3 regions of the Sphaerisporangium sp. NBC_01403 genome follow, and region 1 is predicted to be linked to each of the others. Evidence: riboswitches for the same ligand, from Rfam matches in the RefSeq annotation. Region 1 holds a riboswitch; each other region holds the start of a gene.
The links. Region 1 has a riboswitch for thiamine pyrophosphate ahead of OG589_RS35845 (purine-cytosine permease family protein). Riboswitches for the same ligand answer to the same signal wherever they lie in the genome.

Region 1 (7,540 bases):
GTCCAGCGGCCACGCCGGGCGAGGACTGGCTCCTGGTCGGCTCCGACAGCCGGGCCGGGCTGTCGGCCGCCCAGCGCAAGAAGCTCGCCACCGGCCGGGCGGTCGGCAAGCGCACCGACACGATGATGCTCCTGCACATCCCGAGCGGCGGCGACAAGCCGACCCTCGTCAGCCTGCCCCGCGACTCCTACGTCCCCATCGACGGGCACGGCAGCGACAAGCTGAACGCCGCGTACGCCTTCGGCGGCCCGAAGCTGCTGACCAAGACGGTGGAGAAGGTCACCGACATCCGCATCGACCACTACATGGAGATCGGCTTCGGCGGCTTCGTCGGCATCGTGGACGCGATCGGCGGCGTCAACATCTGCGTCAAGCAGAACATCAAGGACCACAAGGCCGGCATCAACCTCAAGAAGGGCTGCCAGGACATGGACGGCGGCACCGCGCTGGGCTATGTCCGCACCCGCGCGACCGGCGCGCTGCCCGACTTCGACCGCACCCAGCGCCAGCGCCAGTTCTTCGGCGCCGTGGTGAAGAAGGCCGCGAGCCCCGGCGTCCTGGCCAACCCGTTCCGGTCGATCCCACTGGCGATGAGCGCGACCGACTCGGTGGCGGTCGACCCGGGTACGGGAGCCTTCGACCTGCTGTCGCTCGGCCTCGCGATGAGCGGCGACCCGGTCGCCACCGCCGTGCCCGTGGGCTCGCTGCCCACGATCAACGGCGCCTCCGTCGTGAAGTGGGACACCCAGCGCGCTCTGCGGCTGTTCAAGGCCTTGGCCGAGGACAAGCCGGTGCCGAAGGACGTCCTCACCAAGTAGGCGCGGCGCGCGCCCCTGGCACTCCTCGGGCGCGCGTGGCGGGGGTTAGTGTGATGGCATGCCCGAGCTACCCGAGGTGGAGTCGCTCGCCGAGTTCCTGCGCGAGCGGGCCGTCGGCCGCCCGGTCGCCGCTGTCGACGTGGTGGCCTTCCAGGCGCTGAAGACGGTGGACCCGCCGGTGACCTCGCTGGCCGGGCTGACGGTGACGGGGGTCGCCCGGCACGGCAAGTTCCTCGACCTCGACTGCGACGGGCTCCACTTCGTCACCCACCTCGCCCGTGGCGGCTGGCTCCGCTGGCGGGACGACCTCTCGGGCGCGAAGCCCGTACGTCCCGGCAAGGGCCCCCTCGCGGCACGCGTGCGGTTCGCGCCCGGCGACGACGACAGGCAGCCCGGGTTCGAGCTGACCGAGGCGGGCACCCAGAAACGGCTCGCGGTCTACGTCGTCCGCGATCCCGGCGAGGTGCCGGGCATCGCGAGCCTCGGCCCCGATCCGCTCGCGCCCGAGTTCACCGTGGACGTGCTGAAGGGCATCCTGGGCGGCAGCCGCACGCGCATCAAGGGGCTCCTGCGCGACCAGAAGGTCATCGCCGGCATCGGCAACGCCTACTCCGACGAGGTGCTGCACGTCGCCAGGATGTCCCCGTTCAAGATCGCGGGGTCGCTCACCGACGACGCGGTGGCCGGCCTGCACGAGTCGATCGTCAGCACGCTGCGCGCGGCCGTCGAGCGCTCGCGCGGCATCGCCGCCAAGGACCTCAAGACCGAGAAGAAGTCGGGCCTGCGGGTGCACGGGCGTGCCGGGGAGCAGTGCGAGGTGTGCGGAGACACGATCAAGGAGGTCTCCTTCGCCGACTCCTCCCTGCAGTACTGCCCGACGTGCCAGACCGGCGGGAAGCCCCTCGCCGACCGCAGGATGTCCCGCCTGCTCAAGTAGTTCGCGCCCGCCGCTCGCCGAAAAACAACGCTCGGTCAGCGACGGCAACCGTCCGTTAGCGGGCGGAAAGCTCGCAGAGCGGGGACAATGAACGGCATGACCGTCCCTGAGATCGAGGCCAAGGCCGTACCCGACGACGTCTTCCTGCTCGATGTCCGCGAGCCCGACGAGTGGCAGGCGGGGCACGCCCCGACGGCCGTCCACATCCCGCTCGGCGCGCTGCAGCAGAGGGTCGACGAGGTCCCGGCGGGCGTTCCGGTCTATGTCGTCTGCCGGGTCGGCGGCAGGTCCGCGAGGGCCGCCGCGTGGCTCAACCACGTGGGCCGCGAGGCGATCAACGTCGAGGGCGGCATGCAGTCGTGGGCCGCCGCCGGCCGCCCGATGGTGGCGGAAAACGGGGGGCAGCCCTTCGTCGCCTAGCGGCGGGGTGTAATAATTCGGTCAAAATTGATACCGCGGGAGCTCGGGCGCAACCGGGCTGAGAGGGCGGTTCCCAGTCACGCTGGGCGCGCCGCCGACCGCATGAACCTGTCCGGATGGTGCCGTCATAGCCTGCCGTGCCGTTGCTGCGCAGGTCAAAGGCCACCTACGGGTGGCGTAGTAGGTGGCCCCTTTGGCCCCCGTACAGCTACGAAGTACAGCAGTAGCCGCGCTTAAAGCCCTCCGCAGCCTTTCCCCAAGATTGGATGTGCGAGCCGTTCATGCTCGCCCGCACCGGCCTGACCGTACGGGAGCACCAAGAGCGCACCATCGCCAACTTCCTAGAGCTGAGGCGGATCGCCCCCGGTTTGCCGTTCATCCCGGTACTTCAGGGGTGGGCGCTGGCTGTTCCCTGTCAAGTCGAGCGTGTTGAGATCTAGCGGTCATTCCGAGGGGCCTCGGTCGGTGTGACTGAGCGCTTCAGTTGGCGGATGAGCACGCTAGTTGGCGGAGCTGAGCGCGCTAGGGTCGTGAACGTGTTGAGCTCATCGGTGAGTGGGGACTTGGTCGTCGTCGGCGCCGGCATTGTCGGCGCATCGGTGGCCTATCACGCCGCCCGGGCGGGCGCCGCGGTGACGTTGGTCGACGCCGGGCGGCCAGGCGCCGGCGTGACGGCGGACTCGTTCGCCTGGGTCGGAGCGTCTGGCGTGCGTAAAGGTCCGGCCGCCGGGCTGCGGGCCACCGCAACGGCGGAGTACCACCGACTCGGGGCCGAGTTGCCGGGACTCCCGGTTACCTGGTCCGGCTCGCTGAGCTGGACCAGGGAGGGCAGTGCGCCGGACGCCGGGCCCGGGCAGACGATCGTGGACGCGGCCACCGTGGCGACGCTCGAGCCCACCCTTCGGCAGCCTCCGGAGTGGGCTGTCTGGGCGCCGGGTGACGGCGCTGTTGACTCGGTGGGCGTGACCGAGCGGCTGGTCGCGGCCGCTCGCACCCATGGAGCTCGGGTACATCTGGACACGCCGGTTACCGCGGTCCGCCGGGATACAGCGGGCCAGATTACCGGGGTTGAGACGGCAGCAGGACCCCTCTCCGGTGCGACGGTGGTGCTGGCGGCCGGAGTTGCCACGGCCGCGCTGGGCGCGCCGCTCGGCGTGCGCGTCCCGGTCGAACCGTCGCCGTCGCCGCTGTTCCGGCTCCGCGCCCCGGCCGGTCTGGTCCGCACCGTGGTCAACACTGAGGACTTCGATCTTCGGCAGGTCGCCGCGGACCAGCTGATCGCCGCCGCGGACTCGCCCGAACGGACCCTTGCCGCCGTCCGGTCCACTTTCCATGGCGCCGGGAGCGTCGAGCTGCTCAGCACCCGACTCGGAGCGCGCCCAATGCCGGCCGACGGTGAGCCGATCGTCGGCCCGGTCGCCGAGGTCCCCGGCCTCTATTTGGCAGTGATGCACTCGGCGGTCACGCTCGCCGCGGCCGTGGGCCGCCTGGTCGCGCGGGAGTTGGTCGACGGAACCGTTGAGTCGGCTCTGTCAGGTTGCCGCCCGGATCGCTTCTAATGGCACGGCCCCGTTGCAGCCTGCCCCGCTGCTGCTCTCGGAGCAGGACCGCTTGAGTGCGCTGAAACAGCCGGGAAGTACAGCTACCGCTACGCACTTAGCTGTACTTCGGCGGACGGAGCCGTGAGACGGTCGTGATCCCATGCCCCTGTGGTCAGATGCCGTCTGATGAGGCAAGATAGGGCGCTAACTGCATAAGCCGTAGCGGGAGCTCGGGAGCGCCGGGCTGAGAGGGCAACCGACCTGTTGCCGACCGCATGAACCTGTCCGGGTAATGCCGGCGTAGGGAGCGTGCGATGACGTCCGCCGTCGGCGAGGTCCCCCTGACACTCGACGAGGCCCCTCCGAAGACCTTGGGCCTGCTCGACCAGGGTGCCTTCTGGGCCAACCTCGGGGTGAGCCTCCTCGGCTTCTCCGGGGCCCTGTACCTGCTCAACCCGCTGGGCGACACCCCGCTGAGCCTCGCCGCCGCCGTCCTCGCGGCGGTGGTCGGCAGCCTGATCGGCACCGTGATGGTCGGCCTCGCGGCTGTGCCCGGCGCGCGCACCGGCGCGCCGGCGATGGTGCTGCTGCGCGGCCTGTTCGGGGCCAGGCTGTCGTACGTCCCGACGGTTCTGAACATCGTCCAGATGCTCGGCTGGGGGGCCTTCGAGCTGTGGGTGATCGCCACCGGGGCGCGTGCGATCTTCGGTGACTCGGTGCCGTACTGGGTCTGGGTGGTGGCGGCCGGGCTGCTCACCATCGCCCTGACGATCCGGCCGCTCGGCGCCATCCGCCTGCTCCGCCGCTTCGTGACGGCCGGGGTGGTCGTCGCGATGGTGTGGCTCGCGGTGGCGCTGCTGCGCGAGGCGCCCGCGCTCGGGGGCGGCGACTGGAAGGCCTTCGCCCCTGCCGTCGACTACGTGATCGCGCTCTCGGTCTCCTGGGTGCCGGTGGCGGCCGACTACGCGCGGCACTCGCGGTCGGGCCGGGAGGCCTTCGCGGGGGTGGTCGGCGGCTACACGATCGCCCAGGTCGCGTGCCTGGTCATCGGCATACTCGCGCTGGCCCTGGTCGGCAACGACCCCGACCGCGTGTGGGACGCGTTCGTCGCGGTGCCCCTCGGCGGCCTGTTCTTCGGCATCCTGGTGCTGAGGGAGGCCGACCAGTCGTTCGCCAACGTCTACTCCACGGCGATGTCCCTGCAGAACCTCCTGCCGAGGGTGGACCGGCGCGTCCTCTCGATCGGCGTCGGCGTGCTGACCACCGTCATCGCGCTCTTCGCCGACGTGAACTCCTACGGGGCGTTCCTCGGCGTCATCGGCGCGGTGTTCGTCCCGATGTTCGCCGTACTCGTGATCGACTACTTCCTGCTCGGCGGGGCGGCCAGGTGGGACACCTCGGCGAGCGCGCCCTCGCGATGGGGGATGATCGTGCCGTGGGTGCTCGGTTTCGTGGCGTACTGGCTGGTCACGGCCACGCCCACGGTGGCGTGGTGGGACTCGGTGTGGACGGTGCTCCGCGACGCGATCGGCTTCGAGCGGCAGGTCTGGATGAACGCCGCGCTGGCCGCCTTCGTCGTGTCCGCGCTGGCGACGCTGCTCGTGCGGGCGCTCAGCGGGCGGGGTCTTGGAGGCGGAGGTCCTCGAGGCTGAGGTTCTCGAGGCGGAGAAGGAACTGCTTGGCGGCGAGACCGCCGGCGTACCCTCCGGGATTCCCCTGGGACTCGATCGCCCGGTGGCAGGGGACGATGACGCAGACCGGGTTGGCGGTCAGCGCGTTGCCTATGGCGCGCAGCGCCTGGGGCCGCCCGATGCGCTCGGCGATCTCCGGAAATGTCGTGACGCTTCCGTAGGGCACGGCCATCGTCATCTGGAGCACCGTGCGGGCGAACGGCGTGGCCAGCCGCAGGTCGACGGGCAGGGTGAAGGCCCTGAGCCTGCCGGAGAAGTACGCGTCCAGCTCGCGGCGTATCGGGTCGAGGCGCCGGGGGTCGGGGCCGATGAACGAGCCGATCTCGCGGGTGATGCGCGCGAAGACCACGTGCTCGTTCTCGTAGCTGCAGGCGACCACGCCGCGCGCGGTGACGGCGAGCGCCAGCCGTCCGACAGGGGTGTCGGTCATCCCGAACGCGATGTCGGGCGGGGTCTCGCCCACATAGCCGGGAGCGGTCACCCGCACGAGGGCTTCGAGATCCCCTGTCGACATGGCCGCACCCCTCCCGGTCCCGCTACCAGGCAGCGTATCGGAGCGGAGGGTCCCACCGGTCGTGACGGCGAGCGCGCCGCGCGCCGTGGAAGGCCCCGCGAGGGTACGGTCCCGGCGAATGCGACGATTCGCACATCGAAATTGCCAAGACGCGATTGCAAAAACGGGCACGATGGGGTCCATGAGTGACGACAGGGTAGAGAACGCCGATGACGGCTTTGCCCGTGCTGTCCTCGCGAGCTCCCCGAATGCCGTCGTAGCCCTCGATCGCGACCTTTCCGTCCTGGTGTGGAATCCCGCCGCCGAGCGACTGTTCGGCTGGACCTCAGGCGACATGACCGGGCGCAGGGCGCCGCTCGTCCCCGACGAGCTCATGGCCGAGCACAACGCGGTGCTCGAACGGGTCCGCACCGGAGGTCCCGTCTCCCTGCGCACCAAGCGCCTGCGCAGCGACGGCTCGCTCGTCGACGTGGGCGTGGACATGAGCGCGCTGCGCTCGGAGGCAGGCGCGCTGCTCGGGTACGTCAGCGTCTATCACTCGCTGGAGAACGACTCGGCCGCCCGCGACCGGGGGGCCCGCAGGGCGAGGCTCGTCCGGCGGCTCACCGACGTGGTCGGCGACATCAACGCCGAGCTTGAGCTGTCACCCGTGCTCGACCGCATCGCGGGGAGCCTCACCGAGCTGACCGGGGCCGACGCGGGCGGCTTCGTGCTGATCGAGGACGACCGCCTGCGGCTGGTCAGCACGCACGGGCTGCCCGACAGGCTGCGTGGCGCCACCGCCGACCTGCATACGAGCCTCGTCGGCAAGCTGCTGCGGACCGGCAAGACCGTCCTGCTGGAGACCGGCGACCAGACCGTGCTCGACGACCTGATCTGGTCGGAGCTGCCAGGACTGCACACCATCGCGCTCGGCGTCGCGGCGGTCGGCGGGCGGCCGTACGGGGCGCTGTACGCGCTGTTCGCCGAGCGCAAGGCCGGCCACATCGAGCTTGAGCTGCTGGAACTGCTGGCCGGGCACGCGGGGATCGCGCTCGCTAACGCCATGGCGTACCAGGACGCCGTGCGGCAGCGGGCCCACGAGCGGGCGGTCGTCGACGCGAGCGCGGACGGCATAGCCGTGCTCGACGGCACGGGGCTCGTCCGCCAGTGGAACCCCGCGGCCGAGGAGCTGACCGGGGTGCGGGCGCCCGAGGTGATCGGTCACCGGCCGCCGTTCCCACTGCCCGCGCCGGGCGAGAAGCTCACCACCCAGCTCCCGTGCGGGCGCTGGCTGGACGTCGTCAGCGCGAAGATCGACGAGACCGCCGAGATCGTCGTCGACTTTCGCGACGTCACGCGGGCCAAGGAGCTGGAGGAGGCCAAGGACCTGTTCCTCGCCACCACCAGCCACGAACTGCGCACGCCCATCACGGTGGTGCAGGGGTTCGCCAGCACGCTGGACGCGCGCTGGGACAAGCTGTCGGACGTGGAGCGCCGTTCCGCCGTGCGGACCATCGCGGAGCGGGCCAGGGCGCTCGGCCAGCTCATGGACCACCTCCTGCTCGGCGCGCGGGCCGGGGCCGAGGAGCTGAAGGTCCAGGTGGAGAGCTTCGACCTGGGCGAACGGGTGCGCGCGG
Region 2 (7,540 bases), 3.1 Mb from region 1:
CCCTACAAGGGGGTCCGCAACCGTCGTGTCCACGGGAGTGAGTTTACGGGCGGTTTGCCAGGGGGAGGGCAAGCACATCCCAAACCGATGCCGACATGTTTTCCCGTCAGGAAGGGGTCATGGCTCTCCGCCGACCGGTTCGACGGCCGGCGAGGACGCCTCAGCGTACCGGCGGCGGGGTATCCGGCCCGCTAGGCGCGCCCTACGGCCGGCCGTGACGGCGTCGCGCATCGCCGCCGCCATCAGCTCCGGCCTGCGGGCCCGCGTCACCGCGCTGGCGAGCAGCACCGCGTCGCAACCGAGCTCCATCGCCAGGGCCGCGTCGCTCGCCGTGCCGATGCCGGCGTCCAGGATGACGGGGACGCCCGCCGCCTCCACGATCAGCTCGATGTTGTGCGGGTTGCGGATGCCGAGCCCCGAGCCGATGGGCGCGCCCAGGGGCATGACGGCAGCGCACCCCGCCTGCTCCAGCCGCCGCGCGAGCGCCGGGTCGTCCCCGATGTAGGGCAGCACCACGAACCCGTCGGCCACCAGCCGCTCGGCCGCGTCGAAGGTCTCGATCGGGTCCGGCAGCAGGGTGCGCTCGTCGTTGATCACTTCCAGCTTCACCCAGTCGGTGCCGAGCGCCTCGCGGGCCAGGCGCGCGGTCAGCACCGCCTCGCCCGCCGTGAAGCAGCCGGCGGTGTTGGGCAGCACCCGCACGCCCCGCTCGCGCAGGACGTCGAGCACCGACCCCCGCGCGGCCGGGTCCAGCCGCCGCATGGCCACGGTGGTGATCTCGGTGCCGGACGCGGCCAGCGCCTGGTCGAGCACCTCCAGGGAAGGGGCGCCGCCGGTCCCCATGATCAGGCGGGAGGCGAACTTCTCGCCGCCGAGGATCAGCGTGTCGTCCATGGGGTCCGCGTCCCGCTCGCCGGCGACTCCGGCGGGGTTCGTCCCGTCTCGGTCAGCCACCCTGCACCGCCGTGAGCACCTCGACGCGGTCGTTCTCGCCGAGCGGGGTCGACTGCCACGCGCCCCGCCGCACGACCTCGTCGTTCAGCGCGACCGCGACCCCGGCGACGGCCGGGGTGAGCGTCCGCACGGCCTGGGCGACCGTGGTGCCGGGGGGCAGGTCGTGGGGGGCGCCGTTGATCGTCACTCTCATCGCGCTTCCGGGGCGGAATACCCCGGCCGGTGGCCGGGGGAGGGGCCCCGTTCCTCCTTCGTCCATCGGTGCGGGTGGGTGGTGTCGTGGTGCCGCGCCCCGGCGAACCGCAGGGGCGAGCAGATCGCCGCGAGGGACGGGCCTTCCTGGCCCGTGTCCGGGCCGGGTCGTACGGCCCGATCACCGCCGGGCCGGCGGGCCCGGTGGCCGTCCCCATCGCCTTCAAGGGCCAGTTCGGCGGTGAGCAGGTCGGCCGTCAGGGGGGAGAGCAGGACACCGCCGCGGTGGTGGCCGGTGGCCATCAGAAGGCCCCCGAGCGCGGTACGCCCGACGACCGGGAGGTTGTCGGGGGTGCCGGGACGCAGGCCGGCGGACATGCCGGTCACCTCCAGCTCGGTGAGGCCCGGTACGAGCTCCCGCGCGTCCCGCAGCAGCTCCCATAGGGCCCCGGCGGTCACGCGGGTGTCGAACCCCATCTCCTCCTGCGTGGCGCCGAGCACGATCTCCCCGTCGCCGCGCGGCACCATGTACGCGCTTGACCCGTGGACCATCCCGCGCACGCAGCGGCCGAGGAACCCCGGAGCGCCGCGCAGCCGCATGATCTGGCCCTTGACCGGGCGCACCGGGGGGAGGACCTCTGGCGGCAGGCCGTCCAGGGCGCCCGACCAGGCCCCGGCGGCCAGCACGACCCGGTCGGCGGCGACCGCCCCGCCGCCCGCCAGCCGTACCCCGCGCACCACGTCGCCCTCGACGGCGAAGCCCGTGACGCGGTCGCCCACCACGCTCACCCCCCGGCGCGCCAGCGCGGCGAGCAGCGCGGCGGTCACGCGGCGCGGATCCACCCAGGCGTCCCCCGGCGCCAGGACCCCGCCGCGGACCGAGGGTGCGAGCATCGGCTCCGCGCGGCGGCACTCGCGTCCCGTCAGGCGCTCCACGGGGAGCGAGAGCTTCTCCATGAAACCGGCCAGCTCGCCGAGCGCCGCGAGGTCGTCCGCGCCGAAGGCGACGTCCAGGGTGCCGTCGGCGCGGTAGTCGAGGTCCACGCCCGCCTCGCCGGACAGCTCGGCGGCGAAGGCGGGCCACAGGGCGAGGGACGCCAGGCCCAGCCGCAGCAGGGGCTCCTCGGTGTAGGTGACCTCGCTCACCGGGGCGAGCATGCCCGCCGCCGCGTGGGAGGCGCCCGACCCGGGCGCGGGGTCGACCACGGTGACCGCGTGACCGCGCTGCGCGGCCCGCCAGGCGACGGAGAGCCCGACGACGCCCCCGCCCACGACGACCACATCCACGTGCGTATGGGGCATGTTTGGCATGTCCACCAAAGGTCCCGCTCCCTTCGCCGGCATGATCCGGATCAGGTCTTTAGCGGTCGAGGGCCGTGAGCCCTCCTCTCAGCCCGGTCTCGCCGGACTCCCGCGCGTGCTGACGGCACCAGCCTATTCCTGCCTCCATACGGCTTGCGCACCCGCTTGAGTGTTCTCATTACTGCCTGTGTGCGATGGTGAGCCAATTCGTTACCAAATCGCCGTTGGCGAGTTACCCGGCTGGCCGCTTAGGGTCAGGTTGTGAATCATGTCGTGGTGGTCGGAGCCGGGCTGGCCGGCGTGCGGAGTGTCGAAGCGCTGCGGGCGCGCGGTTACCGAGGGCGCGTCACTCTGGTCGGAGACGAGAACCATCGCCCCTATGATCGTCCACCCCTGTCGAAGGCCGTGCTGCTCGGCGAGCTGGACTCCACGGTCGTCGACTCCGATCTCGGCGCCCTCGACGTCGACCTGCGCACCAGCGTGGCGGCCAAGGGCCTGCGCGAGGGCGCGCTCGAGACCACAGAGGGCGAGGTGGAGTACGACGGGCTGATCATCGCCACCGGCGCCTCGCCCATCAGGCTGCGCGGCGAGGGCACCCAGCATGTGCTCCGCACCATCGACGACGCCCTCGCCCTGCGCGCCCTGCTGGTGCCCAAGGCCCACGTGGTGGTCGTCGGAGCGGGCTGGATCGGCGCGGAGGTCGCCACGGCGGCCCGCCGCGCCGGGTGCGCGGTGACCGTCGTCGAGGCCGCCCAGTCGCCGCTGGCCGTGGCCCTCGGCACCGAGGTGGGCGCGCGCACCGTGCCCTGGTACGCCGAGGCGGGCATCGACCTCAGGCTCGGCACGATGGTCGGCTCGGTCGACCCGGGCGGCCTGACCATGATGGACGGCTCGTGGATCCCCGCCGACGTGGTCGTGACCGGCGTCGGCGTGCGTCCCACCGTCGGGTGGCTCGCGGGCTCGGGCCTCGAGATCGACAACGGCGTCGTGGTCGACGAGCACCTGCGCACCTCGATGGAGGGCGTGGTGGCCGTCGGCGACTGCGCGAACTGGTGGTCGCGGCGCTTCGGCCGCCGCATGCGGGTCGAGCACTGGGACACCGCGCTGAACGCGCCGGAGACCGCCGTGGCCACGCTCCTCGGCGAGACCGCCGTGTACGACCCGGTGCCCTACTTCTGGTCCGAGCAGTTCGGCCGCATGCTGCAGTACGCCGGCAACCACGAGGGAGCCCGGCTGGTCCTGCGCGGCGATCCCGGCGCCGACCGCAAGTGGGCGGCGTGCTGGCTGACCGACGACCACCGGCTGGCCGCTATCCTTACCGTCGACCGTCCCCGTGACCTGGTGCAGGGCCGCCGCATCGTCGAGGGCGGGCAAAGGCTCGATGTGGATCGCGCGATGGACCCCTCGGTACCCTTGCGCGACTGCTTGTGACCCCCTGCGGGGTGTTTGAGAAGAGGCGCGACGTGGTAGTTGTGGTTCCGTGACGCTTTCTGTTGCACAGATCGACCGGGAAACCGACCAGTTGGTGGGAGAGTGGCTCCCCCTCACGGAAGTGGGCAGGCGGCTCGGGCTAAGTGCCGGGCGGGCCAAGCAGCTTCTCAAGGACAAAAGGCTCATCGGTGTCCGGCGGGGCGGCTCCGAGCCCGAGGTCCCCGCGGCCTTCATCGCCGGAGACGACGTGGTGAAGGGCCTTCCAGGGACGCTGACGGTCCTGTCCGACGCGGGCTACGACGACGTCGAGGCCCTGCGGTGGCTGTTCACCGCCGACGACTCCCTGCCGGGGGCCCCCATCGACGCCATCGTCGCGGGCCGCCACACCGAGGTGAAGAGGCGTGCCCAGGCGCTCGGTTTCTGACGCCAGGCTCTACCTCTGCACCGACGGGCGCCGGCGCCAGGGCGATCTCGAACGGTTCCTCGACGCCGTCCTCGCGGGCGGCGTGGACATCGTCCAGCTGCGCGAGAAGGGCCTGGAGGCCCGCGAGGAGCTCGCGCTCCTTGAGGTGTTCCGCGCGGCCTGCGACCGGCACGGGGCCCTGCTCGCGGTCAACGACAGGGCCGACATCGCCTACGCCGCGCGCTCCGACGTGCTGCACCTCGGGCAGGACGACCTGCCCGTGGCCGTGGCGCGCGAGATGCTGGGGCCGGACATCCTGATCGGGCGGTCCACCCACAGCGACGCGGAGGCGTCCGCGGCGGCGGCCGAGGAGGGTGTCGACTACTTCTGCTGCGGGCCGATCTGGCCCACGCCGACCAAGCCCGGGCGCCCCGCGCCGGGGCCCGGCCTGCTGAAGCACGCCGCGGCGCTCGGCACCGACCGGCCGTGGTTCGGCATCGGCGGCATCGACCTCACCACGCTGGACGAGGTCATGTCCTACGGCGTGACGCGCGTCGTGGTCGTGCGGGCGATCACCGAGGCCGACGACCCGGGCGCCGCCGCCGCCGAGTTCGCCCGCCGCCTCGCGACGGCCTGACCCGGCCCCACCTCCCGGGGAGGGAGCGTGGGGAGTCCGGGTGCGCGATGCGCCTGCCGTCGGAGGCGGCCGTGGGATGCGTCCTGGGAGGACGTGCTCCCGCCGGCTCAGCTCCGGCGTGCGGTGGCGGCCACCGCCAGCTCGGCGAGGGCCTGCCTGGCCTCCTCCTCGATCGGCGCGCGCTCCAGCGAGCTCAGCGCGTCGTCGAGGTAGCGCTTGATCATCTCCTCGCTCGCCGTCAGCGCGCCGGTCTCCTCGATGATCTCGCGAAGCCGCTCGACGCCGCCCGGGTCCAGCCCGGGGTCCCCGAGCAGCCGCCGCACCTCGGCGGCCTGCCCGTCGGAGGCGGCCGAGAGCGTGCGGGCGATCAGCATCGTGCGCTTGCCCTCGCGCAGGTCGTCGCCCGCGGGCTTGCCGGTCTCGGCCGGGTCGCCGAACACGCCGAGGACGTCGTCGCGGAGCTGGAACGCGATGCCGACCTTCTGGCCGTACTCCACGCACAGCCGGTCGAGCCACGGCTCCTCGCCGCGCGCGGCGAGCAGCAGGCCGAGGCGCAGGGGCTGCTCCACCGAGTACTTGCCGCTCTTGTGCAGGGCCACCCTGAGCGCGCTGTCGAAGGTGTTGTCCCCGTGCGCCTGCTCCAGCAGGTCGAGGTACTGCCCGCACATCAGCTCCGTGCGCATGAGGTCGTGCACCTGCTCGGCGGCGGCGAGCGCCTCGGCGGGCAGGCCGCTCGTACGCCACATCTCGCTCGACCAGACCAGCAGCAGGCTGCCCAGGAGCACCGCCGCCCCCTCGCCGAACTGGACCGCCGACCCCCGCCAGCCCGACTCCTCGTGCATCGCCTGGAACCGCCGGTGCGCCGAGGGCTTGCCGCGGCGCAGGTCGCTGGCGTCCATCACGTCGTCGTGGATCAACGCGCTGGCCTGGAGCAGCTCAAGCGACGCCGCGGCGGTGTAGATCGCCGGGTCCTCCTCGCCGCCCGCGCCGCGCCAGCCCCAGTAGCAGAAGGCGGGACGCAGGCGCTTGCCCCCAGACATGAAGTCCTCCGCGGTCGTCATCAGAGGACTCAGCTCGGGGCCGCTGACCAAGGGACGCTGCCGGTCGACGAACATCCGGAGGCGGCGGTCCACCTCGGAGCGGAAGGCGTCCGACAGGGCGAAGGAAGTGGTCATGCTCTGAGATTAACGGCCGCACGACAGCGCCCCGATTCCCCATCCCCTGTGTGACCCACGTCATGGCGAGGGGGAGAGCGTGGACGCGAGGCGAGAGCGGCCAGCTCGCGCGCTTGCGGAGCCCGGCGAGGCGTCGCACAGGATGTCGGCCGGCTCTGGTGGCCACTGTGCGACGCCGGGACAGGAGCGCACGTTCACCAGCGGTGCGCGGCGGGCCGGACCTGTAGCCTTGGAGCCATGGCTCTGGGTCGTCCTTCATACTTGCCCGACCGGGTTCCCACCGTCCGCGAACTCCTCGCCTCCGGGGGGCGCTCGTTCTCCTTCGAGTTCATGCCGCCCAAGACCGACGAGGGTGAGCGGCAGCTGTGGCGCGCGATCCGCGAGCTGGAGGCGCTGCGCCCCACGTTCGTCTCCGTGACCTACGGCGCGGGAGGCTCCACCAGGGACCGCACGGTCGAGATCGTCGAGCGGCTCGCCCACGAGACGACGCTCACGCCGGTCGCCCACTTCACCGCCGTCGACCACTCGATCCGTGAGCTGCGCCACCTGATCGGCAGGTTCGCCGGGGCGGGCGTGCGCAACATCCTCGCCGTGCGCGGAGACCCGCGCGGCAGCGACCCGCTGGCCGAGTGGATCAAGCATCCCGAGGGCGTGCTGTACGCCGAAGATCTGGTGCGCCTCATCCGGCAGGCGGGCGACTTCTGCGTGGGGGTGGCGGCCTTCCCCTACCGCCATCCGAGGTCGTCGTCGATCGAGTCCGACACCGACTACTTCGTGCGCAAGTGCCGGGCCGGCGCCGACTACGCCATCACGCAGATGTTCTTCAAGGCCGACGAGTACCTCCGGCTGCGCGACCGGGTGGCGGCAAAGGGCTGCGACACGCCCATCATCCCCGGCATCATGCCGGTGACCCAGATGAGCACGATCGCGCGGTCCGAGCAGCTCTCGGGCGCCCCCTTCCCGCCTGAGGTGGCCGAGCGCTTCGCGGCGGTCGCCGACGACCCGGCCGCGGTGCGCCGGCTCGGCATCGAGCACGCCGCCGAGCTGTGCCAGACCCTGCTCGACGAGGGGGCCCCCGGCATCCACTTCATCACCTTCAACAGGTCGAGCGCCACCCGCGAGGTCTACCAGGCCCTGGCGCCGACCCCGGCCCCCGCGCCCGTCCCCGCCGGCTAGCCCCGCCCCCGGGGCGGGCACCGTCCCGTTCCCGGGTCCCCGCGGTCGCGGGTCGCGGGCGCCGCCCTAGGCGAGGGGGCGCATGGGGAGCATGGTGCCGACGATCGCGTAGTGCTCGTAGCCACCGGGGAACACGAACATGCTCATGAGGTCGACGAACCCGAGCCTGCGGTACAGATGGCGCGCGGCCGTGGGCTGGTCGTGGGTGGACAGCACGGCGGTGCTCTCGGGCCTGCCCTCGCACAGGCCCTGCACCAGCCGGCGGCCGAT
Region 3 (7,540 bases), 510 kb from region 1:
GGGTCAGGCCGCGCGGCCGGTGAGATCAAATCGAGGGGCTACGAGGTCAGGTCACCCCCATGCCGGACGGGGCCGAGGTCAACCGATGCGGGACGGGTGGCCGGCTTAGCGCCGGGCGCCGAGGTCGGCGAGGAGTTCGTCCCATTCGGCGAGAGCCCGGTATGCGGCGGCACGCACCTTCGGCGGCGCGGGCACCTCCAGCACCAGGTTCTGGGACAGGACTTCCGCCACGCTGTACTCCCGATACTCGGAAGGAGCCGTCGTCTTCTCGAGCGTCTTCCGCACCCACGCCCGGCTTCCACCATCGGCGCCGGCCCAGGCCGCACCCAGACCCTTTACCTGAGGAAAAGGAGGCAGGGCCGTGTCCGGGGTACGGTCGGCCCCGCCTCGGCCGATAGGCGTCTCTCATCGCTGTCGTGGGGGCCCGGCCGAAAGGTCAGTGAGGAGCGCGTCCCAGCGGGCCCCGACGACGCCGAGGTCGTACGTCCTGGCCGTGCGCAGGGCGTTCGCGCCGAGCTCGCGGCGCAGGTCCTCGTCCTCGATGAGGCGGCGGATGCCCTCGCCGAGGGCGGCGGCCTTCTTGGAGGTGACGAGCAGGCCGTCGTGGCCGTCCGTGATGATCTCCCGGGGGCCGAGCGGGCAGTCGAAGCTGACGACCGGCAGGCCCTTGCTCATCGCCTCCAGGATCGTCATGCCGAAGCCCTCATAACGCGAGCTGACGGCGTAGATCGACGCCTTGGACAGCTCGACCCCGACGCTGGCCGTGCTGCCCATCAGGAAGGCCTTGTCCGCCAGGCCGGCCTCGTCGATCCGGGCCTGAAGGCGGTCGGTCTTCTCCCGGGTCCCCCGCCCGTAGATCCGCAGGACCCAGTCGGGGTGGATCTCGGCCACGGTCTTCCACGCGTAGACGAGCCGGTCGAAGCCCTTGGCGTGGACCAGCCGGCCCATGCCGACCACGGTCTTCTCCTCCAGGCGCGAGACGCGGCCGTCTAGCGGCGGTACGGCGTTGGGGATGCGCAGCAGGCGTCCCGGCGGGTCGGCCTTCAGCAGCTTGGCGTACTGCGCCAGGTCGGCCTCGGTCAGCGTGACGAACGCGTCGAACCTGCCGTACCTCCTCTTGAAGAGGCTCCGCATGGCCGGCGAGTGGACGGCGAGGGTGACGTGCTCCTGGCCGATCGCGATGACGCCGGGAGGGACGAACAGGGCCGTCAGCAGCGTGAACGCGGGACGCGTGGCGATGATCACGCCGCCGCGAAGCGACCTGAGGTACGCGATCAGGCGTAGCTCGGTCCAGAGGGTGAACGAGTGCTTGGCCCTCTCGTCCGCCGGCACGAACCCGCCCGGAAAGCGGGAGAGCACGCGGGCCGCCCACCCCTGGGGCGCGGTCCGATCGTCCAGGAACGTGACGCGCACGCCGGGCGGGAGGTCGAAGAACGGGCTCTCCGCCGTCCTGATGGCGCTCACGATCTCCACGTCGCGCTCCCGCGCGAGGTGGCCTGCCAGGTTGAACACGGTCCTGATGGTGCCGCCCATGCCGTAGGCGTGCAGTAACAGGATGCGCACGGTTCCGGTGTCCGGCGGCGCCGCCCGGCGGGCTCTTCGTGCGTTCAGCATCTTCAACAGCCACAGCGCGGCGCGCGCCGGGTACCTTCTGACGTTCTTAAACAAGCGCTTGCTCCAAGCAAGGAGAGCGGCGGGCGGGCGATGGCGAGAACGCGAGATCCACACGCTCGCCCGGTGCCCGGACGACGGTGAAGGAGGCCCGCCGCCGGGCCACCGGAATGCGCGGTGAGGTTCAGCGGTGGCGCCGGCCGGGCGTCACCGTCCCCCCGCGGAAAGTGATGAAGGGCCGCCGTGGGGTCAGCCGGTGACTCCCCCGAGGAGGGGAACGGAGGGATCCATCCACATCCGTCCATATCGGGTGCCCGAGGCGGATACCGCCGCCCTGCGGTTGTCAACCTTCATGCAATTGCCCCCTTTTTGCTGACATGGAATTAGAGGTGCTGTTCGCACCATAGGTTTATAACGATTAGATATCCGTTAACCGCACGTCTGCGTTTGTTAACCGAACGATCCGGACACCGGCCGGATCACGGAGCTGTCGGCTCCAGGAGACCCGCGCGGCCCCGCCTGAACATGGGCAAGGCACGCGGACGATAGGGTGCGCCATTGTGCAGGTGGAGATACACGGCCACCGGGGGGCGCGGGGCCTACGCCCGGAGAACACCCTCCCCGGCATGGCCCACACGCTGGAGCTCGGCGTCCACGCGATCGAGTTCGACGTCGCGCTGACCGCCGACGGGCAGCTCGTGCTTACCCATGATCTGACCGTGTCGGCCGTGACCAGCGCGGACACCGTCCCCGCGATGCCGGGGGACCCCGCGTTCCCCTACGTCGGCAAGCCCATCCGCTCCCTGTCCCTCGCCCAGCTGCGCACCCTCGACGTGGGAGTGCGCCACCCGAAGAGCGATGCCGACCGGTTCGTCCGCACGCAGGTCCCGATCCCCGGCACGCGCATGCCCACGCTCGGGGCCGTGCTCGGCCTGGTGGGCGCGTACGGCGCCGACGGCGTGCGGCTGAACGTCGAGCTGAAGTCCGACCCGACCCGGCCCGACCTCTCGGCCGATCCGCAGCGGCTCACCGAGCTGGTGGTGGCCGAGCTCGACCGGCACAACCGGCTGGACGGCGCGGCGATCCTCAGCTTCGACTGGCGCGTCCTGCGTGTCGCCCGCGATCTCGTGGCCACGCGCTACGCCCTGGTCGAGAAGGCGACGCTCAGGCCCGAATGGCTCGGCCTCCGCTACGAGGAGGACTTCGGCGGCGACATCGCCGCGGCGGCGGCCTCGATCGGGGCCACCACTCTGTCCCCCGACCGGGTGCTGGTCGACGACGAGCTGATGGCCCGCGCGGCGACGGCTCGGCTCCCGGTCGCGGTGTGGACGGTCAACGACCCCGACGAGGCGTCGCGCATGATCGACCTCGGAATCGCGGGCATCGTCACCGACTACCCCGACCGGATGCGCGAGCTGTGGGCGCGACGCGGCCTTTCCCTCCCCAAGCCCGCCGCCGCCCTCCGCCACGCACCCGCCTGAGGAGTGCTCGCGGGAGTATCGTGCGGAGAACTGAAGTGGCGGCGCCAGGGGAGGTCACCGATGCAGGGGGAGCCACAGATTTCGAGCTGGGCGGCCGAGCGGTTCGGTGAGCGCGCCGCGTCCGTGCGGGGGCAGCTCGCCGCGTCCCTCCTGGAGGCCGCCGGCAACGCCCAGGATGCCCAGAAGTCCTCCAGAAGCGACAAACGGTACGCCTACGGCTCCACCCTCATGGCGCGACGCTACGAGGCCCTCGTCGACGGCTTCAAGAACGACCCGGGCTTCCAGGTCGTCAGGCCGTACGGCTCGCCCCACCATCTGGTCGTGCTCAACGGCAACCTGCTGCTGCCCTTCCGCTACGCCGAGGACGACACGACTCCGATCAGCGAGGCGCGGGTCAGCGACGGGCGCGTCTCCGCGCTCGTCCGCGAGCTCTTCACCCGCTTCGGCCCCAAGACCACCTACCACCAGGAGACGCTCGACCTCGCGCTCGCGAGCGACGACGAGGAGGCCCAGCTCGCCGAGCTGACCGCCGCGCGCCCCCTGCTCGCGCAGCTCCCCGACGACACGCGCCTCATCCCCGTGGCCTACGCCGCCAACGCGCAGGCGAGCCTGCTGAAGCTCTACTGGGGAGAGGCGGAGCTGATCGACGACATGGGGCGCGTCCACTGGGTCCACTGCGAGCAGATCCCCCTGCTCACCGCCCTGCCGTGGGTGTCGCAGGGTCTTCCTGTGGCCGAGCCCGACGTGGCCGAGCGCTTCGACCGAGGCGCGGAGCCCGACCTCACGCTCGTCCGCCGTCCCGCGGTCGAGCGCCGCAATGCGATGATCTTCCCCGTGAACAGCGAGACCACCGACGAACACCCGATCGCCGACGCCGATGAGCGACCGTAAGAACGACCGTGGAGGACCGAGCCCACAGGCCGTGGCCGACGCCTTCGACCAGGCGCGGCTGACCCAGGCGCGGCGGCTGGCGGGGATGACCAAGAAGGACCTCGCCGAGCGGGTGGGCGTCACCCCCGCGGCGGTGGGGCAGTACGAGACGGGCATGACCCACCCCCGTCCCGACCTCATCCCGCGCCTCGCCGGCGCCCTCGGCGTTCCGTTGGCGTTCTTCCTGTCCGGCCGGCCGCACGCCAAGCTCGACGGGTCCATGGCCCACTTCCGCAGCCTCCGCTCCACCCGGGTCCACCAGCGGGCCAAGGCCGCCGCGTTCGTCGAGCAGGTCTGGGAGCTGACCCACGCGCTGGAGAAGCGCGTACGGCTGCCGCACGTCGACCTGCCGGGCTTCTCGGGCGGCGAGGTGCACTCGGGGGTCGAGCTGCCACGCGACCCGGCCGCCGCCGCCCGGGAGCTTCGGCGGCACTGGGGGCTCGGCACCGGGCCGATCTCGCATCTCGTCCGCCACATGGAGGCCCACGGCATCGTCGTGGTCCTGCCCCCGCCCGACGAGGACGCCACCACGGTCGACGCCTTCTCGACCTCGCAGTTGCCCCGGCCGATCGTCGTCCTGACGGCCAACCGCTTCGACGACATCCACCGCTACCGCTTCACCGCCGCCCACGAGCTCGGCCATCTCGTCCTGCACGGCGACACGGCCGCCGGGGACGTCCAGCAGGAGCGCGAGGCCGACACGTTCGCGGCCGAGTTCCTGACCCCGCGCGACAGCATCCTGCCCGAGCTTCCCCGGCGCCTCGACCTGCGCCGGCTGGCCGAGCTCAAGCACGTGTGGGGCGTCTCGATCAGCTCACTGCTCTACCGCTGCCGCGAGGTCGGGCTGCTCTCGGACTCCTCGGCGAGCCGGGCGTACCAACGTCTCGGCGCCCTCCGCGACCAGCCGGGCTTCGCCAGCGAGCCCATCACCGGCTACCCGGGGGAGCACCCGGTGCTCCTGCGGCAGGCCTTCGACCTGGCGGCGGCGGACACCGACCTCACCATGGCCACACTCGCCACCCAGCTCGCGTGGCCACTCCCCCGCGTACGAGAGCTCCTCGGCATCCGCGACCAACGCCCCAAACTGGTGATCGTCCCCTGATGGCGATCCCCCCTGAACCGTTGCGGCAACGGGGTGCGTTAGCCTCGACCACGACATCGCGGGAGTCCGGCGCACCGGGCTGAGAGTGCGGCTGGCGCGGCCGCAGACCGCTCGAACCTGACCGGGTCATGCCGGCGTAGGGAGTTGTTGTGATGACGACGTTCGAGCCGACCGTTTCTTACAGCGAAGAGCTGTGGGAGGCCATCCAGCCGATCTACACCGCGATCCTGGACCATCCGTTCATCACCGGGCTGGTCGACGGCACGCTGCCGCGTGAGGCCTTCCGGCACTTCGTGGTGCAGGACTCCCACTACCTGCGGGACTACGCGCGGGCGCTGGCCCTGTGCGCCGCCAAGGCACCGACCGAGGACGACGTACGGGCCTTCGCGAGCGACGCGGTGGGGGCGATCGCGGCGGAGCAGGACATGCACGCGGAGTTCATGGCCCAGCTCGGCGGCTCGTCGGCACAGGCCGCGGAGCTACCGGTGGGCCCGACCACCCGCGCGTACACGAGCTACCTGCTGGCCACCGTGTACGGCGGGTCGTTCCTCGACGGCCTGGCCGCGGTGCTGCCCTGCTACTGGATCTACGCCCGCGTCGGCGAGGCGCTGCTGGCCAAGTCGTCACCCGACCCTCTCTACCGGCGCTGGATCGCCACCTACGGCGACGAGGCCTTCCAGAGCGTCGTCCGCCGCGTGGTGGCCCTGACCGACCGAGCCGGGGAAGAGTCCACCCCCCGCCAGCGCCTCCGAGCCCAGGAACACTTCATCACCACCTCCCGCTACGAATGGATGTTCTGGAACGCCGCCTGGCACCAGGAATCCTGGCCCATCTGAAGGTGGCTGGGCGGCCTTGCGGTGATTATGGTGACCCGGTTTGGTAGATGTCGCCGGTTCGGGTTAGCCATACCAGCCGGCCGGGGCGTGACTGGTGGACATGGACGCCGGGCACGGTGCCCTTGATGCGGTGGTGGCGCCGGTGGAGCGCGGCCAGGTTGCCATAGGCGGTGGGTCCACCCTGATCGTAGGCACGGGTGTGGTCCACGTCGGCGCTCCACGCCGAGTGGTTGCACGAGGGCGCCAGGCAAGTACCATCACGCGCTCTGACCTTGGCGTCCAACGTCGCGGATGGACGGTAGCCGGCTTCGGACGGGGGAAGATCGTCTACTTGCCGGACCGCTTTGAGGACGGGCACGATCTGCGCACGGGCGGCTCCGGTGACAGCGATCTCCCCGTGCAGCACGATCTGGCCCTCGGGGTCGCGGGTGGCGACCCAGCGCCGGGCATGACCGGCCAACTCCCGCGCCTGCGATGCGGTCACCAGCCCGAACCCCTGCACCTGCCCGGGCCATTCAGCCTCGCCGTTCCAGGTCGCGTACGGCATGGCCAGCCAGTGCGTGCGCCGTACGGCAGCTCCAGCCACAGCGACCGGCACACCTCCCGCCACAACGGCCCGCAAGGCTCCCGCCGTAGCGGCCGGCACCCTTGTCGACTGGACCGGCTCCACGCGACCAGCGGCGCGTTCATCGACCACCCCGTCCTCCTCCCCAGCAGTGGCAGGACCCCCGTCACCGGTCTCCACCCGGTCGGGATCACCGGTTTCCTCCCGGTCAGCACCCACATCGTCGGGCATGGGCCCAGACGGCCACGGCACCTGATCCGGTTCGCGCTCTTGCCTCTGCGAGGTCTCGTGGTGCTGTTCCCCTTCTCGCGCGGGCGAAGGCGAACTGGGGTCATGGCCCAGGATGAGGGAGTAGGCGGTGATCAGTCGTAGCTGGGGCAGCGGACGCGGATCACCGGCGTCCTTGGCCGCCTTGGCCAGCGCGTCCACCCGAGCCGAAGCCGCCAAAGCCCACGCCACCGACGACCCCACCAACGCCAGCGTCGCAGTGCCGTCCTCCTGGTTACGCCACACCGCGACATGCGCCCGGTTCTCCGCGTCCCGGCGCTTCTTGTCGGCCAACTCCGGATCGGCCTGCACCGCCAACCGTGTGATCCGTGCCCGCAACTGGCTGGAGGTCAGCTCACCGGCCACCCCCAGCACCGCCGCCTGAACCCTCCTGGCAGCCTCCGCATCAAGCAGCGACGTGCCGTTCACCAATGCCAGCACCTTCGGCACATCCACCACCCCGCACCGCAGCAGGGCGAGCATCTCCGGGAACCGATCGGTCAACGCCTGCCCCAAAGACATGAGCTGAGCGCTGCCGGCCGAGGTGATGCGCAACTTGGCGGCGATCTCCTCGATCACACACGCCTGGGACAACTCGACCAGATCCCGCGAGGCGGCAATCGGCCGGCCATGCTCGTCACGGACCGGACGACCATGCAACTCCACCGCCGCCATCAACTGCGCCGCCTCAGCCCAGCAGGCCACCCGCCGCGCAGCCGCCAGCACATCGAGAACCTGCGAATCGGCC

Region 2: another riboswitch for thiamine pyrophosphate. It lies ahead of thiO (glycine oxidase ThiO); the one in region 1 lies ahead of OG589_RS35845 (purine-cytosine permease family protein).
Region 3: another riboswitch for thiamine pyrophosphate. It lies ahead of tenA (thiaminase II); the one in region 1 lies ahead of OG589_RS35845 (purine-cytosine permease family protein).

The regions. Positions count from the first base shown of each region.
Region 1 covers NZ_CP109534.1:7,968,925-7,976,464, reverse strand. Annotated here, with positions in the region: gene OG589_RS35865 (LCP family protein) at 1-818, shown strand, start outside; gene OG589_RS35860 (Fpg/Nei family DNA glycosylase) at 877-1,755, shown strand; gene OG589_RS35855 (rhodanese-like domain-containing protein) at 1,843-2,175, shown strand; gene OG589_RS35850 (NAD(P)/FAD-dependent oxidoreductase) at 2,739-3,734, shown strand; TPP riboswitch at 3,929-4,040, shown strand; gene OG589_RS35845 (purine-cytosine permease family protein) at 4,031-5,368, shown strand; gene OG589_RS35840 (methylated-DNA--[protein]-cysteine S-methyltransferase) at 5,328-5,921, opposite strand; gene OG589_RS35835 (ATP-binding protein) at 6,103-7,540, shown strand, end outside.
Region 2 covers NZ_CP109534.1:4,880,574-4,888,113, reverse strand. Annotated here, with positions in the region: gene pknB (Stk1 family PASTA domain-containing Ser/Thr kinase) at 1-33, opposite strand, end outside; gene OG589_RS22000 (thiazole synthase) at 118-894, opposite strand; gene thiS (sulfur carrier protein ThiS) at 947-1,147, opposite strand; gene thiO (glycine oxidase ThiO) at 1,144-2,457, opposite strand; TPP riboswitch at 2,459-2,571, opposite strand; gene OG589_RS21985 (NAD(P)/FAD-dependent oxidoreductase) at 2,710-3,879, shown strand; gene OG589_RS21980 (Rv2175c family DNA-binding protein) at 3,929-4,303, shown strand; gene thiE (thiamine phosphate synthase) at 4,281-4,919, shown strand; gene OG589_RS21970 (polyprenyl synthetase family protein) at 5,027-6,094, opposite strand; gene metF (methylenetetrahydrofolate reductase [NAD(P)H]) at 6,332-7,270, shown strand; gene OG589_RS21960 (GNAT family N-acetyltransferase) at 7,337-7,540, opposite strand, start outside.
Region 3 covers NZ_CP109534.1:8,482,918-8,490,457, reverse strand. Annotated here, with positions in the region: gene OG589_RS38190 (hypothetical protein) at 106-285, opposite strand; gene OG589_RS38185 (glycosyltransferase family 4 protein) at 406-1,668, opposite strand; gene OG589_RS38180 (glycerophosphodiester phosphodiesterase family protein) at 2,172-3,092, shown strand; gene OG589_RS38175 (hypothetical protein) at 3,153-3,983, shown strand; gene OG589_RS38170 (helix-turn-helix domain-containing protein) at 3,970-5,124, shown strand; TPP riboswitch at 5,173-5,284, shown strand; gene tenA (thiaminase II) at 5,277-5,960, shown strand; gene OG589_RS38160 (DUF222 domain-containing protein) at 5,986-7,540, opposite strand, start outside.